Linked DNA regions of Rhodospirillum rubrum ATCC 11170. The main gene of each other region encodes a partner of the protein of the gene in region 2 in a complex. Links are inferred from orthologs where the notes say so. Each region holds a gene or a part of one and is shown on either strand. Other genes may lie near its edges.

Evidence for each region.
Region 1: the proteins of RRU_RS20000 (region 2) and trxA are in contact, whole or in part, in an NMR structure (PDB 2IPA), measured with the Bacillus subtilis proteins. The link is inferred for Rhodospirillum rubrum ATCC 11170 from one-to-one orthologs.

What each region holds. Positions count from the first base shown.
Region 1 is NC_007643.1:3,950,141-3,957,736, forward strand. The notes cover bases 306-3,275. They hold trxA (thioredoxin TrxA), read right to left. Parts: upstream 1,963-3,275; coding sequence 1,648-1,962; downstream 306-1,647. Other genes in these bases: RRU_RS17735 (methyltransferase), read right to left, coding at 306-1,476; addA (double-strand break repair helicase AddA), read right to left, coding at 2,132-3,275. Also shown: more of RRU_RS17735, read right to left, coding at 1-305; more of addA, read right to left, coding at 3,276-5,695; double-strand break repair protein AddB, read right to left, coding at 5,692-7,596. UniProt on the Bacillus subtilis protein: Participates in various redox reactions through the reversible oxidation of its active center dithiol to a disulfide and catalyzes dithiol-disulfide exchange reactions.
Region 2 is NC_007643.1:1,709,326-1,716,942, forward strand. The notes cover bases 4,512-7,502. They hold RRU_RS20000 (arsenate reductase ArsC), read right to left. Parts: upstream 6,280-7,502; coding sequence 5,743-6,279; downstream 4,512-5,742. Other genes in these bases: arsD (arsenite efflux transporter metallochaperone ArsD), read right to left, coding at 4,512-4,561; arsB (ACR3 family arsenite efflux transporter), read right to left, coding at 4,558-5,631; RRU_RS07540 (DUF6916 family protein), read left to right, coding at 6,992-7,321; RRU_RS07545 (GNAT family N-acetyltransferase), read right to left, coding at 7,404-7,502. Also shown: RRU_RS07505 (ribonucleoside-diphosphate reductase subunit alpha), read left to right, coding at 1-440; RRU_RS07510 (ribonucleotide-diphosphate reductase subunit beta), read left to right, coding at 452-1,528; RRU_RS07515 (ferritin-like domain-containing protein), read left to right, coding at 1,658-2,155; arsA (arsenical pump-driving ATPase), read right to left, coding at 2,293-4,008; more of arsD, read right to left, coding at 4,019-4,511; more of RRU_RS07545, read right to left, coding at 7,503-7,617. UniProt on the Bacillus subtilis protein: Catalyzes the reduction of arsenate [As(V)] to arsenite [As(III)]. In vitro, can dephosphorylate para-nitrophenyl phosphate (pNPP).

The DNA.
Region 1 (7,596 bases), 2.2 Mb from region 2 along the record:
GATCAGGGGGGAAAGGCGGTCGGTCAGGGCCTGGGTGGTGGCCGGGCCGCAAGGGATGGCCTGATCGGCGAGGATCGCCAGCGCCCTCTCCACCGCCCCTTCCGGGCCGGCATCGCACAGCGCCACCAGCAGCAGGGCGTCGCGGTTATCCATCACCACGCCATCGCCCAGCACCTTGCTGGCCAGGGCGACGGTCGGTCCGCCTAGGCCCAGGGTCAGGGCCAGGGCGCGGTTGAGCGGATGGGGCAGGCGCAGGGGCCAGACCGGCGGCGCGGCCGGCGCCACATCGGCCGCCCGGGCATAGGGGCGGGCCAGCCCGCCGGCGGTCAGCAGGCGCAGGCCGTCGCGGATCAGCCCGGGCGGCACGCCTTCCAGGGCGGCGCTGGCGCAGAGCTCGCCAACCGGTCGCGGGCCAAGATCCAGGGCGGCAAGCAAGCTTTCAAACAGCGCCCCGCGAAACGACAGGGAAACCGCGCCGAAGCTCACTTCGGGGTTAGCTTGTCCCGGAGCGGCGGCCGGACCAAGGATGCGGCCGTCGTCGAAGGCTGTCAGGGCCGCGCCGTCGCTCGGCGCCGCACCCTTGATGTAAAGGTCGCGGCGGTGATCCTCGTTGCGGATGAAATCGCGGGTGGCCTCGACCTCGGCCCGGCTGGTGGCGGCGCGCAGCCTGGGTCGCAAGGCGGCCGGAACCGCCAGATCGATCAGATTGAGGAAGGCTTCGGCCCGCCCGGCGAAGGTCAGCCCCTGGGCGGCCATCTCGGCGTTGACCTGGGCGAAGTGCAAGGGCCGCAGGGTGCCGCCGAAGAACCGCCCGGCCAGGGCCTGGGGGCCGCGTTCGATCAGAGCGTCGAGGCGGGGGCCAAGGGCGGGATTGTCGCGGAAGAAATCGATGCCAGCGGCGCGCATCGCGCCCAGCCAGTCGATCGCCGCCCGCGCCCGCGCCACGGGATTGGCCGCTTGCCCGGCGGTGACGCTGAAAAGCAGGTCGCGCAAGGGCACCAGGGCGGCGGCGCCGGGCAGGGCGTCATAGGTGGCCAGCACGATGCCCCCGGGCTTGAGCAAGGTGCCCAGACGCGACAACAAGGCCTGACGCTCCTGGCCATCAAGCCAGCACAGAACATTGCCCAGAACCGCGAAATCCAGCGGCGGCAGGTCGAGGTCGTGGGGCTTGGTGTAATCGGCTTGCAGAAACGTCAGATTATCGAGGAAGGCGGCCTTGGCCAGCGCGCGCCCGGCGGCCAGGGCTTGGCCATCGGCATCGATGGCGAAGAAGCGGCCCTGCGGGTTGGCGGCGGCTAGGATGCTGGCGGTGATGCCCAAGCCGCAGCCGAAATCGGCCCAGGTGAACCCGTCGTCCAGGGGGCGCGGGGCGAAGCCGCAGAAGACCGCCGCGCCATTGAGGGCCGCCGGTCCGCGATCGGGCTGGAAATCGGCCAGGGCGGCGGCGGCCGGCGACAGCGGCGCGATCTCGTGCATGACAGCCTCTCCGCTTCGTCTTTCCGCAGTCGCGATCAAGGCTCCCCAAGAAGGGAAGGCTTCTCCGACGTCATTCGATCCCGTGGACGGGAGCCCGTCAAGGCGGGCTTTGCCCAAACGAAAACGGCCCTTCGCAAAGGGCCGTTCGTCAGGCGGGGAGGACGCCAAACCTCAGACCGAGGCTTCGACCCACTCAAACAGCTTGGTCTTGGGCAGGGCGCCGATCTTGGTCGCGGCGACTTGACCGTCCTTGAAGATCATCAGCGTCGGAATGCCGCGCACGCCGTATTTCGACGGGGTTTGCGGGTTTTCATCGATGTTGATCTTGGCCACGGTCACTTTGTCGCCAAGCGCGGTGGCCAGCTCTTCGAGAGCCGGGGCGATCTGGCGGCAGGGGCCGCACCATTCCGCCCAGAAGTCCACCAGCACGGGACCATCGGCCTTCAGGACATCCTCTTCGAAAGAGGCGTCGGAAACCTGCTTCATGATCACTATCCTTTGATATCGCGGCGAGGAGACCAAGGGGAAAGGGTCGCCCGGCCGGTTCTCCGAGCCAAATGTAGGGGCGCCTGAGCGGCCCCGTCAAGACGACGGCGTTAACCATTTTGGCGAAAACCCGGATGCTGCGCCGCACCCATCCCGCTTTCGGCCAGCCTTACCAACCCAGTTTCCGGGCTTCCTCGGCCAAACGCTCGGCGGGAATCTCCATGGCGAAGGGGCCATCGGTCCACAACAGCACACAACGCGCCACGCGGCTTGGGAAGACCTGGGCGAGCAGGGCGCGGTAGGCCGCCATCTGGCGGATATAGGCGATGTCGACCAGATCCACCGCGCGCGGCGGCGGGCGGTTGGTCTTGTAATCGACGATCAGAACCTCGTCGTCGGTCACCGCCAGCCGGTCGACCTGACCGCTGACCACGTGATTTCCCACCAGCCCGACCAGCGGCACCTCGGCCCGCGAGCCCGGGGCGAAGACGGCGCGAAAGGCCGGGTCATCGAGCACCGCCAGAACCTCGGCGCTCAAAGCCCCGATTTCCTCGGCCTCCAGGGCCCAGGCCGGGCGCGACAGCCAACGCCGCGCCGCCGGGCCGCGGTCCTCGTCGGGCAGTTCGGGCAGAAGCTGCAGCAGCTTGTGGATCAGCCGGCCGCGCAGGAATCGCCTGGGATCGCCCCGGCCATCCAGGGGCGAGCGCGCCGCGCCCTCGTCGCCGACATGGGAGGGGGCGAGGGGGCGGCTGGGAGTCGGTTCGAGCGGCGGCGGCAGGGCGGCCCAGGCGGCCGGGGCTTCGCCCTCCTCGTCGGCGGGGGCCGCGGAGTCGGAGGGGGACGGCGATCCTTCCTGGGGGCAGGTCAGGCGCAGAACCTCGGTGTCCTTAAGGGCGCCGGTCGCGTCCAGCAAGGGCACCTCGACCGTCTGGGCCGAGGCGGCGAGGGCATCGTGGATCAGGGCGTACCAGCAATCCTCGGCCGGGCGCTTCAGGGTCTCCCAGCCGCAGATGTAAAGCCGGTCGGCCGCCCGGGTCATCGCCACATAGAGCAGCCGGCGGTATTCGCGGTCGCGCTCGACCTTGAGGGCGTCGATCATCGCCTCGATGGCGGCGCCGCGATCGGCCTTGCTTGGGCACCAGAACGGCAGGGCGTCGGCGACGCCCTTGTCGGCGGTCCACAGCAACAGATCATTGCCCGTGGGTTTGGCCAGGGTGTCGGGCAGGAAGACCACCGGCGCCTGCAGACCCTTGGAGCCGTGAACGGTCATGATCCGCACCGCGTCAAGGGCGCCCTGGTCAAGGTCGCGCTTGATCTCGACGGTGCCCTTTTCCAGCCACGACAAAAAACCCTGCAGGGCGGGCGGACCGACGCGTTCATGGGCGAGGGTCAGGGCGAGGAATTCGTCGATCGGGTCCTCGGCCTCCGGGCCAAGGCGGCCGAGCAGCAGCCGCCGACCGTTGAGCGGACCATCCAGGACATGGGCGTAGAATTCATGGGGGGCGAGACGGCCGGCGCGGTCGCGCAGCGGCTCGATGATTTCCATCGCCTTGCCATAGGCGTTCTCGGCCCCGGCATGGGGGCGCAGGCGGTCCCAGAGGCGTTCGTCGCGGCCACGGTCGCGGGCGAGGGTGAACAGCGCGTCTTCGTCCAGGCCGATCAGCGGCCCCTTGAGCACGCTGGCCAGGGTCAGATCGTCCTCGGGCAGCAGCAGCGCCTTGCCAAGGGCGATCAGATCCATGACCGCGAGCTGATCGGTCAGGGTCATGCGATCGACGCCGGCCACCTCGACCTTGGCGCTTTTAAGGGCGCTGACCAACTCCTCTTCAAAGCCGCCGCGCCGGCGCACCAGCACCAGGATATCACCGGGACGAATCGGCCGGCCCTGGCTTTCCAGCAGTTCGCCGCCGCTCGTCATCGTTTTGATGCGCTGGGCGACGCGCTTGGCCAGCCGGGCGCGGGCGGATTCAAGGCCGATGCGTTCGACCGGCGGCTTCCAGGGATCGCCGACGACCCGGGGGGCCGGTTCCATCGCCGGCCAAAGCTCGACCAGTCCGCCGGCGTCCTTGCGGAAGGCGTGGTGGGTGATGTCCTCGGCCACACCGCTGTCGGCGTCGTCCTGGGCCACGCCGTCGCGGGCCGGTTGGCGGGCGAACACGGCGTTGACGGCCTCGAGCACGGCGCGGGTCGAGCGGAAGGAGATATTAAGCGGCACCTCGGCGAAGTGGCCGCCGATGTCGCTCACCGCGTCGTGAAAATGCCGGCGCATATCCTCGAAGGCCTTGGGATCGGCGCCTTGGAAGCCATAGATCGACTGCTTGCGGTCGCCGACGGCGAAAACCGTGCGCGGGCGCGTGCCATCCCAGCGGGCGCTGTCGGTGAAGAACTCGCCGGCCAGGGCGCTGGCGATCGCCCATTGGTCGGGGCTGGTGTCCTGGGCCTCGTCGACCAGCAGATGGTCAAGGCCGCCGTCGAGCTTGAACAGCACCCAGGCCGCCGCGCCATCGCCGGCCAGCAGGCGGCGGGCCGCCAGGATCAGATCCTCGTAATCCATCCGCCCCAGGGCCCGCTTGCGCCGCTGGTAATCCTTCAGCATCGCCCCGACCAAAGTTAGCAAGGCCTCGCTGGCCTGGGCGGTGGTGGCGGCGCGCAGGCGCTCGCGCAGGGTCCAGATGCGCTGTTGCTCGGCCTCCAGACTCTCAAGGGTCCCGGGATGGGCCTTTTCCACCGGCTTGGTGCACAGTGTCTTGACCGGTTTTTCGTCGGTTTTGGTCAAAAAGGCGCCGATATAGGTCCAAAACAGCCCTTCTCGGATCGCCGGATCGGTTTCGCTGACAAAAGCGGCGATGCGCAGGCCGCGTTCCTGATCGGTCTTGCCGCCCGCGATCAGGGCGGCGGCGGCGGCGCGTAACGACGGCCCATCGAAAGCGCCCTCGGCGCAGCCGTCGGCCAGAACGGTTTCGGGGGTATCGTCGGCCGCCAGCCCCAGGCTATCGCGAATCGCCTTGCCCAAGGCTTCGGCGCCGCCAAAATGGTCGAGCGCGGCCAGCAGCCGGCCGCGCTGCCCGCCCAGGGCCGCCATCACCTCGTCGAAGCGGCTTTCCGACAGATGGCCGGTGACCACCGCCAGGGCGGCGGCCAGGGCCGGATCGCCGCCCTCGCCGTCCTCGGCTTGGCGCGCCGCCCGCAGCACGGCGTCGCGGGCGCTTTGGTGCAGGGCCTGGGCCTCGCGGTCGTCGAGCACCTCGAAATGCGGCGCCACCCCGGCTTCCAGCGGGAAACGGCGCAGCAGGGTTTGGCAAAAGCCATGGATGGTCTGGATGCGCAAGCCGCCCGGGCAATCCAGCACCTGGGCGAACAGCCGCCGCGCCCGGCCGCTTAGGGCTTCGATGGCCTCTTCGCCCTCGGGCAGGCTCCCCAGCAGACTGGCAAGGCGGCCGCGCAAGGCCTCTTCGGGCAGGGTGGCCCAGCCGGCGAGCACGGCCGACACCCGGTTGGCCATTTCCGCCGCCGCCGCCTTGGTGAAGGTCAGGCACAGCAGGCGCTGCGGCGGGGTACCGGCCAGCAGCAGGCGCAGCACGCGATCGGTCAGCACCTTGGTCTTGCCCGTGCCCGCGCTCGCCGCCACCCAGGCCGAAGCCAGGGGATCGGCGGCGCGGCGCTGTGGCTTGGCCGGATCGAGGGGATCGGCCTCGGCGAGGAGGGGGGCGGGCTCCGACGGCGGGCGGGTCATTCGGCGTCGCCTTTCTCGGCCCATTCCTTGACCCGGGCCAGATGCTGATAGGGATTGAAGCGCGGGGCGTGGTCGGGATGGGGGCGGGCGAAATAGGGGGTGTCGGGATTATCAAAGGCGGTGATCAGATCGCTCAAGCCCTTATGGGCCGCTTCGGCCACCCCCTCGGGATCATCGGCGGCCTGGCGTATCTCGCCGCCCAGGCGATCGCCGCGCAGCTTCCAGAAGCCAAGATCGCTGACCGGCTTGCCGGCAATGCCAGGAAAGCAGCCTCGCGAGGCGAGAAGCGCTTCCAGGGGCAACTGCGGCGACAACCCCGACTCGACTTCCTTTTTCGAGGGCAGCATGCCGGTTTTATAGTCGATCACCGCCAGGGTGCCATCGCGGCGCAGATCGATGCGATCGGCCTTGGCGGTCAGGATGAAGGGGCCGGCCGGACCGGTCAGGGTCATTTCGGCGCGGCGTTCGGCGAAGACCTCAAGGATCTCGGGGCGGCGTTCGATCTCACGCTCGGCGATCCAATGCGCGATGCGCAGGAAGCGCGGCCACCAGAAGGCGCGCACGCCCGGCCGCGTCATATGCGGGGCGAAACGCAGGGTTCCCAGGCGAATGATCTCGGCCTCGGGGTCGCCGGGCAGGTCCTTGGGATAAAGGCCGACGAAATCCTCAAGGGCGCCGTGGACCAGGGTGCCGTAATCGGACACCCCGGGGTCGGCCTCCAGGGGATCAAGCTCGCTCAGCCCCAGGATGAACTGGGCATAGAGGGCGTAAGGGTCGCGCATCCAGGTTTCGATGCGGGTGACCGACAGCCGGCGCGGCCGGTCGGCCAGCGGCGGGCGCGGCTCGGGGGCGGGGCAGGGTTTGCGTTCACCCTGGGGCTGTTCCAGGCTGCGGGCCAGGGCGAGCAGGCGGTCGCCGCGCTGGCGGGCCTTCGCCCACTCCTTGTCCAATCCGGTGGCGCCGATCACCGCGTCAAGGCGGGTCAGCCAGCGCGAAGGCACGGTCGGCGTGCCCTCGACGCGCAGGGCCCGGGTGATCGCCACCTCGGGGGCGCAGAGCGCCTGGGAAACGTCGTGGGCGGCTAAGCCGATGCGGCGCTCGGGCTGGGGCAGGCCGATCTGATCGAGCATCGGCCGGCTCATCCACGGGCCGGTATCGACGGCGGCCGGCCAACCGCCCTCGTTCAGCCCGCCCAGGATCAGCAGATCGGCGCGCTGCAAGCGGGCTTCCAGCGGTCCCCACAGGAACAGCCGCGAATGAAGATCGCGCTTGGGCCGCACCGCCCGCCCGTCCATCAGGGCATCAAGCAGGGCCGGGTAGTGGCGGGGCGCGATGGCGCCCAGCGAGGGGGCGGCTTCGGTCAGATCGGCGCCAAGCAGGGCGGCGGCCTCGCCATCGTCACCAGCCCACAGCCGGGTGGCGCCGGGCTTTTCCACGCCACCCTCGCGGGCCTCGGCCAGCCCTTCGCAAAAGCGCATATGGGCATCGATGAGCGCGGCGACGTCGACCGGCTCGTCGCTGTCCATCAGGGTGCAGAACGGCCCGGCCAAAGCTTCAAGCCGCTCCAGCCAACCGCCAAGGTGGCGCTCCATGTCCGGATCATCGGCGGCCTTGATCGCCTGAGCGAGCCCAGCCACCCCGGGGTCGGGACGCGGGCCGCGCAGGACCTCGCGGTCGAGCAGGCGCAGGCGGGCGCGAAAGACCACCGGATCCTCGCCGCCAGCCGCCAAGGGATGCTGAAGCAGCGACAACAGGGCGACCGGCCCCAGGCCATCGGCCACCGCCTGGGCGGCCAGCCGCAGGAAGGCGCCGACGGGGGTTTGCGACAGCGGCCGGCCGGCGCTGTCATCGACGCGCAATCCCCAGCGGCCAAGGGCGGCGGCGACCCGGCGGGCCAGGGC
Region 2 (7,617 bases):
CCCTGTCTGGTTCGTTCTCGGTGCGCAACCCGCACCTTGCGCGCCGGCTCGCGGACAAGGGCCTCGATACCGCCGAGACGTGGCAATCCATCATCGAGCACGAAGGCTCGGTCCAACACCTGGAAGGCTTGAGCGACGACGAGAAGCTGGTGTTCCGCACCGCCTTCGAGATCGACCAGCGTTGGATCATCGATCTGGCCGCCGACCGCGCCCCCTTCATCTGCCAAAGCCAGTCCATCAACCTGTATCTGCCCGCCGACGCCGACAAATGGGACCTGCACATGTTGCACTGGACGGCATGGCGGCGCGGCCTGAAAAGCCTCTATTACTGCCGGTCCAAATCGGTGCAGCGCGCCGCCTTCGTCGGCAGGGAAAAGCCGAGCGGGGAAACGTCATCGGCCCCGCGCGCCGATTACGATGAATGCCTAGCCTGCCAATAGAGAGACCGGCCATGACCATCGCGCAGCTCAATCCCCTCGATCTGGTCAACAGCGGTCGCATCGGCCTGCTGCAAGGCTCGGGCGCCTACAACGTCGAACGCTATCCCTGGGCCTATGAGTTCTGGAAGAAGCAACAACAGGTCCACTGGATGGGCGAGGAGGTGCCGCTGGGCGAGGACCTCAAGGACTGGGCCTCCGATCGCGTTTCCGACCAGGAGCGCAACCTGCTGACCCAGATCTTTCGCTTTTTCACCCAGTCGGACGTGGAGGTCAGCGACAATTACCTCAAGCGCTATATGCCCATCTTCCAGCCGCTGGAAATCCAGATGATGATGGCCGCCTTCACCAACATGGAGACCATCCATATCGACGCCTATGCCCTGCTGCTAACCACGCTCGGCATGCCGCGGACCGAGTTTTCGGCCTTCCGCGACTATGCCGCCATGCGTGACAAGGCCGATTACATGCACACCTTCGGCGTCGGCACCATGGCCGACGTGTCGCGCACGCTGGCCATGTTCGGCGCCTTCACCGAAGGCATGGCGCTGTTCGCCAGCTTCGCCATGCTGCTGAACTTCCCCCGTCACAACAAGATGAAGGGCATGGGCCAGATCGTCACCTGGTCGGTGCGTGACGAATCCCTGCATTGCCAGGGTATCATCCGTCTGTTCCACGAATGGAACCGCGAAACCGGCGCGCTGACCAAGCCGGTGCGCGACGACATCCTGGACGTGGCGACAACCATGGTCGGACTGGAAGAGAAGTTCGTCGATCTCGCCTTCGAGCTGGGCGCGATCGAGGGCATGCGCGCCGAGGACATCAAATCCTACGTCCGCTACGTCGCCGACTGGCGGCTGACCCAGTTGAAACTGCCCATCCTTTATGGTCATTTCCGCGAAACCGAGGCGGGTTACGAACAACTCAGGCCCCACCCCTTGCCCTGGCTGGTGGAAATCCTCAACGGCGTCGAACACGCCAATTTCTTCGAACAGCGATCCACCGAATATTCCAAGGCGGCAACCCAAGGCGCCTGGGACGGTCCGGACGGCGTCTGGGCGGCGTTCGACCGCCTGCGCACCGCCCAATGACGGTCGCGAGAGGAAAATTCCCCCTGCGAAAGAACCTCGGAACGAAGCGGGCGTCGACTCGTTAGAGGGGCTGTCGGCCAAGCCGGCAAGGCCTTTAACAGTCTTTGCAAGATGAGAAGGACGCCTCCCATGGCTGAGAAGACCCTGGATAAGCTTTTCTATGACACCCTCAAGGATATTTATTATGCCGAGAGGAAGATCCTGAAGGCGTTGCCGAAGATGGCGCGGGGCGCCGATTCGGCGGAACTGCGGGCCGCCTTCGAAAAACACCATCAGGAAACCGAAGGGCAGATCGAACGCCTTCAAATGGCCTTCGAATTGTTCGGCAAGCGCGCCCAGGGCAAAACCTGCGACGCGATCGAAGGCATCCTGAGCGAGGGCGAGGAAATCCTTGACGCGTTCAAGGGCGAGCCGGCGGTCGATGCCGGTCTGATCGCCTCGGCCCAGGCGGTCGAGCATTACGAGATCGCCCGCTATGGCACGCTCAAGCGCTGGGCCGAGGTGCTCGGCATGCCCGAGATCGCCAAGCTTCTTGACCAGACGCTTCAAGAAGAGATCAAGACCGACGCCGATCTGACCAAGCTGGCCGATAAAGTCGCCAATTCGGCGGCCCTGAAGGCGGCCTGATCGCGCTGTGCCGCGTGATCGATGATCGATGAAAACACCGCCCCCGCGAAGCGCCGACAAGGCGCTTTCGGGGGCGGTGCCGTGACCGCCTTCCGCCTGCGGCCCGCTTAAAGCCGCCGGCGTGAAGTTTGGGGCGCTCAGGCGGCCCAGGGGATGAGGGCGGTGCGTTTGGCCAGCTCGGTCGCCACCCGGGCGATGAACGGCGCCTCATAGGCGCCGCGCTGGCGCAGCAGCCGATCCGTGGTGCCGCTGGCGAGCAGGCTTTGGGTGATCACCCAGGCGAAAGGCGTGATGCCGGCGCGCGCCAGATCGCGTTGTAAGCGTTCTGCCTCGTGAACCGGGGTGGCCTCGGCCAGGGTGACGATGATCGCCTTGGTGAACCCCGGGTCACGCAGGCGCGGCAGCAGGGCGCGCACCGCTTCGGGCATATCGGCCCGGGTGCGCAGAACCTCGCGGTGATAGGCTTCGGCGGCGTCGAGCAGCAAGATGGTATGGCCGGTCGGCGCCGTATCCAGAACCACGAAGTGGTCCTTGCCGCCATCGACCGTGCGGGCGAAGGCCTGGAAAACGGCGATTTCCTCGGTACAGGGCGAGCGCAGGTCCTCCTCGAGCATGGCGCGGCCGGCGGCATCAAGGTTTTTCCCCGCCTTTTCAAGCACCTCGGCGCGGTAGCCTGCGATTTCCACCTTGGGATCGATGCGGGCGATTGTCAGCCCCGGTACCGTGCCGTCAACGGCCTGGGCGACATGGGCGGCGGGGTCGGTGGTCGACAGCGTGACCCGGTGGCCCCGGCGGGCCAGGGCGATGGCCAGGGCGGCGGCGATGGTGGTCTTGCCCACGCCACCCTTGCCCATGGTCATCACCACCCCATGGCCGGCGGCGGCGATCTCGTCGATCAGGTCTTCCAGGCCGCCCGGCAGGGACGGGAAAGCGGCGGCGGGGGCGGGGCCGGCGGGCGTGGCCTCCGCCGCCGTGTCTGCGGCGATCTGGCGCAGGGCGGTGAGGCCGACGGTGCCCAGCGGCAGGAAGGGGGTCTGGCTGCGCGGCAGGGCGGCCAGGGCGGCGGGCATATCCGCCAGGGCCTCGAGCCCCCGCAAGGTCATGGCATCGGCGATGGCGTCTTCGCCCCGGGGCGCGGTGAACACCCCGTTCAGCGCCAGCCGTTGGTTGGTCACGCCCAGATCGGCCAATTCGCCCCGGGTGCGTTCGGCTTCGCGCAGGGCGGCGCCTTCGGCCCGGCTGACCAGAACCACCGTGGTCATTTTCGGATCGGCGAGATGGGCGACCGTCGCGCCATACAAGGCCTTTTGCGTCTCCAGCCCGGCCAGAGGGCCAAGGCAGGAGGCCCCGCCGGTCGCCGAGGCGATGAAATCCCCCCAGGCCGAAGGCAGGGTGAGCAGGCGCAGGGTATGGCCGGTGGGGGCGGTATCGAAGATCACGTGATCGAATGCGGCGGTGGCCGCGTCATCGCCCAGCAGCTTGGCGAAGGCGTCGAAGGCGGCGATCTCGACGGTGCAGGCGCCGGAGAACTGTTCTTCCATGCTGGCGATGGCGGCGGCGGGCAAGAGTCCCCGATAAGGGGCGACCATGCGTTCCCGATAGGCGAAGGCCGCCGCTTCCGGGTCGATGTTCAGCCCGTAAAGGCCGGGCGCGCCGGCGATCGCCGTTGGTTGGTCGCCCAAGGGCGTGCCCAGGACCTCGTCCAGATTGGAGGCCGGATCGGTGCTGACGATCAGCACCGTTTTGCCGGCTTCGGCCAAAGCCAGACCGCTGGCGCACGACAGCGAGGTTTTGCCAACGCCGCCCTTGCCGGTGAAAAAGATAAAGCGTGTGGGGGTTTCGGGAAGGGCCATCACGGCCTCCTTAGCAGCAGCCCGATCGGGGCGAGCAGCACGACCCGGCGGCGGCCGGCGCCGGGCTTGGCGACAGCGCCAGCTTGGCGGCCAATTGGCCGCGCGTCGGATAAATCCCCGTCGAGAGGATCTGGCCATCAAGGACAAGGATCGGCAGGCGGTCGATCCCGGCCTCCAGTTCCTTGACGATCGCCGGATTGGCGGCGAAGGCCTGGGGCTGCTGACCAAGGTTATAACGGGTGACGCTGACGCCCTGTTCGGCGACCCACAGCAAATCGGCGGCGAAAGCGACCAGGGCGGGGTCGACATCGGGGCCGCAAACACCGCTGGAACAGCACAGGGCGGGATCATAGACATCGAGTTTCATGATTTTCTCCTTTGTGGGGGATGTGATCGGCGCCCCTACGGGCGGTGTGATCCGCGCCCCTACGGGGCGACTCATCAGCACCGCCGAGGACGGGCAGAGCCCGTTCATCTGGGCGCTGGAGCGGATAACGGCGGGGGCGATCGGCTGGAAGCCGCAGCGGTTTCCCAGGGCGGTGATCCCGGTCATGCGGGCTTTCCTTCGTACCAGCCCTTGGAGGCATTGACGATTTTCACCACCGACAGCATCACCGGCACTTCGATCAGCACGCCGACCACGGTGGCCAGCGCCGCCCCGGACTGGAAGCCGAACAGGCTGATCGCGGCGGCGACGGCCAGTTCGAAGAAGTTGCTGGCGCCGATCAGCGCCGCCGGTCCGGCCACGCAATGGGCGACGCCCAGCTTCTTCGACAGCAGATAGGCAAGGCCGCTGTTGAAATAGACCTGGATGGTGATCGGCACCGCCAGCAGCGCGATGATCAGTGGTTGGGCGAGGATCTGTTCGCCCTGGAAGCCAAACAGCAGCACCAGCGTGGCGAGAAGAGCGCCCAAAGACAGCGGATGCAGGGTTTTGAGCACGCGCTCCACGGCCTGGGGACCGCGCGCAACCAGGGCGCGCCGCCAGATCTGGGCGATGATCACCGGCACCACGATATACAGCGCGACCGAGATCAGCAGGGTGTCCCAGGGAATGGTGATCGACGACAGGCCAAGCAGCAACCCGACGATGGGGGCGAAGGCGAAGACCATGATCAGGTCGTTCAGCGCCACCTGCGACAGGGTGAAATTGGGTTCGCCGCCGGTCAGGTTGGACCAGACGAAGACCATCGCCGTGCAGGGCGCGGCGGCCAGCAGGATCAACCCGGCGATATAGCTGTCGATCTGATCGGCGGGCAGCCAGGGCCGAAACAGCGTGCTGATGAACAACCAGCCGAGCAGGGCCATGGAAAACGGCTTGACCCCCCAGTTGATGAACAGGGTCACGCCCATGCCCTTCCAGTGCCGCCCGACGGTGCCCAGCGCGGCGAAGTCGATCTTCAGCAGCATCGGAATGATCATCAGCCAGATCAGCAGGGCGACGGGCAGATTGACCTGGGCGATTTCCAGCCCGGCGATGGCCTGAAAGGGGCCGGGCGCGACATGGCCCAAGGTCACCCCGACCACGATGCACAGCCCGACCCACAGGGTCAGGGTACGCTCGAAAAACCCCATCGGCTTGCCAGAGACCTTGGCGGCGGGGGGATCGCTGTGAACGGACATCATCTCTCTCCCGCCAGATCCCCTCCGCCGCGTCGGGGGCGACGGGCGGAAGGGGTCCGGCGATTTGCTCGCATCGAAAAAAGCGTCACCCGGGACCGGGGGACGCGGGGATCAGAGCACGCCGCTCTCGCGTGTTTCCCGGCTTTCCAGGGCGACCTTGCCGATTTCCTTGAGGCGGCGCTGCAAGGACAGGCGATCAAGCGAGGCGATCGGCAGGGCGGCGAAGATGCTGATGCGGGTGCGCAGCAAGCGCATCACCTCGCCGCAGAACGCCGCCTTTTCCGCCTCGCTCCCCACAAAGCCGGCGGGATCGGGCACGCCCCAATGGGCGGTCATCGGCTGTCCCGGCCAGATCGGGCACACCTCGCCGGCGGCGTTGTCACAAACCGTGAAAACGAAATCCAGGGTCGGGGCGCCGGGAGCGGCGAATTCATCCCAGGATTTCGAACGCAGGGTTTCGGTAGGGTGGTTGGTTTTTTTCAGCAGCGCCAGCACGGTCGGGTCGATTTGCCCCTTGGGGTGGCTGCCGGCGCTATAGGCGCGGAATTTGCCGGCGCCTTCCCGATTAAGGATGCTTTCGGCCAGGATGCTGCGCGCCGAATTGCCCGTGCACAGGAAAAGAACGTTGAAGGACGTCTCGGTCATCATGGGGGTTCCACAACAAGAGGGGGCGGGGGACGTCGGTCGGGTCAGATCAAGTGCGGCGCGGCCCTGGTCGCACAGAACCTGAAGGGGCAGGGCGTTGACCTTGCTCAGGATGCGGGCGTCTTCGGTCAAGGTCGGGTCGTCGGCCAAGGTCGCGCCGATCAGCCCGAGGAAGGCCGGGGCATAGGGGTTGAGCGCGCGGTCGGCCAAACGGTAATAGGCCCATTTGCCCTCGCGCCGCTGTTGCAAAAGCCCGGCGGCTTTGAGCAGGGAAAGGTGCTTGGATACGGTGGCGGCAGCGAGATCAAGCACCGCCGTGATCTGGCAGACGCAGAGCTCGCCGCTTTCCAGAAGCTTGAGGATCCGCACCCGGTTGGGATCGGCCACGGCCTTGGCGACGGTTTCAAAGGTCTCGAGCACGTCTCATCCCTATCAATTCGTTATTTGACGAAATGATAGGGATGAAATTCGCCGCTGACAAGGCTTTTTCACCGTCGCCGCTGTCAAAACGCCAAGGGCGGCGATGGTGAACAGGCGGACCGCACGGCGCTCGGTCATAACGACGCGGCGTCAGCGGCAAGTCAAAAGGGGGCGATTTTTCAGGGTGCCCGGGAAACGGGCTTGAAGCCATGACCATCCCCCCCGCATGATCTTTTGCCCTATCTTGCCAAGCCCGTCGGTTTTGTCTGTCGCCCTTTTTCAAGGTTTTGACGCCATGACACACCCGCCTTCCCACGCCCTTACCCTGGCCGACCTTGCGGCCGGGCATTTCGAACCCTTGGTTAATCAGGTGTTTCGCGTGCGCTGGCCCAAGACGAGCGAGGATCTTGTTCTGGAAAGCGTCAAGATCGGCCCCCAGGACGGATATCCGGGAAGCGCCCGCCAGCCGTTCTCGCTGATCTTCAACGGCACGACGCCGGGCCTGCTGTTGCATCAACACATCCATCCCCTCGACCATGACGATCTTGGGCGCCAGGAGGTGTTTTTGGTGCCGATCGGCCAGAACGCCGATGGCACCTTCCGCTATCAGGCCAGCTTCAATTAGAGACAATGCCCGTCGGGGCCTTCGAGCGGCGCGCGGGGCCCCCCTGGTCTCGCGCGCCGCATCAAAGCCGGCCGCTTTTTTTTTAAGTCGACCGCTCCAGGCGCGGTTTGGGGTCAAGCGGTCCATCGCGCCACCCCATCAGCAAGGCGCCGCTGGCGCCTTCAACGCCCATCGGCTGGAAGCCGAAGCGGGCATAAAGGCGCCGCGCCGGGTTGATCGGTTCGACATGCAGACTGACAGCGGCGTTGTGAAGGGCGGCGAGGCGCAGCAGGGCGGCCAGCACCAGCGAGCCGATG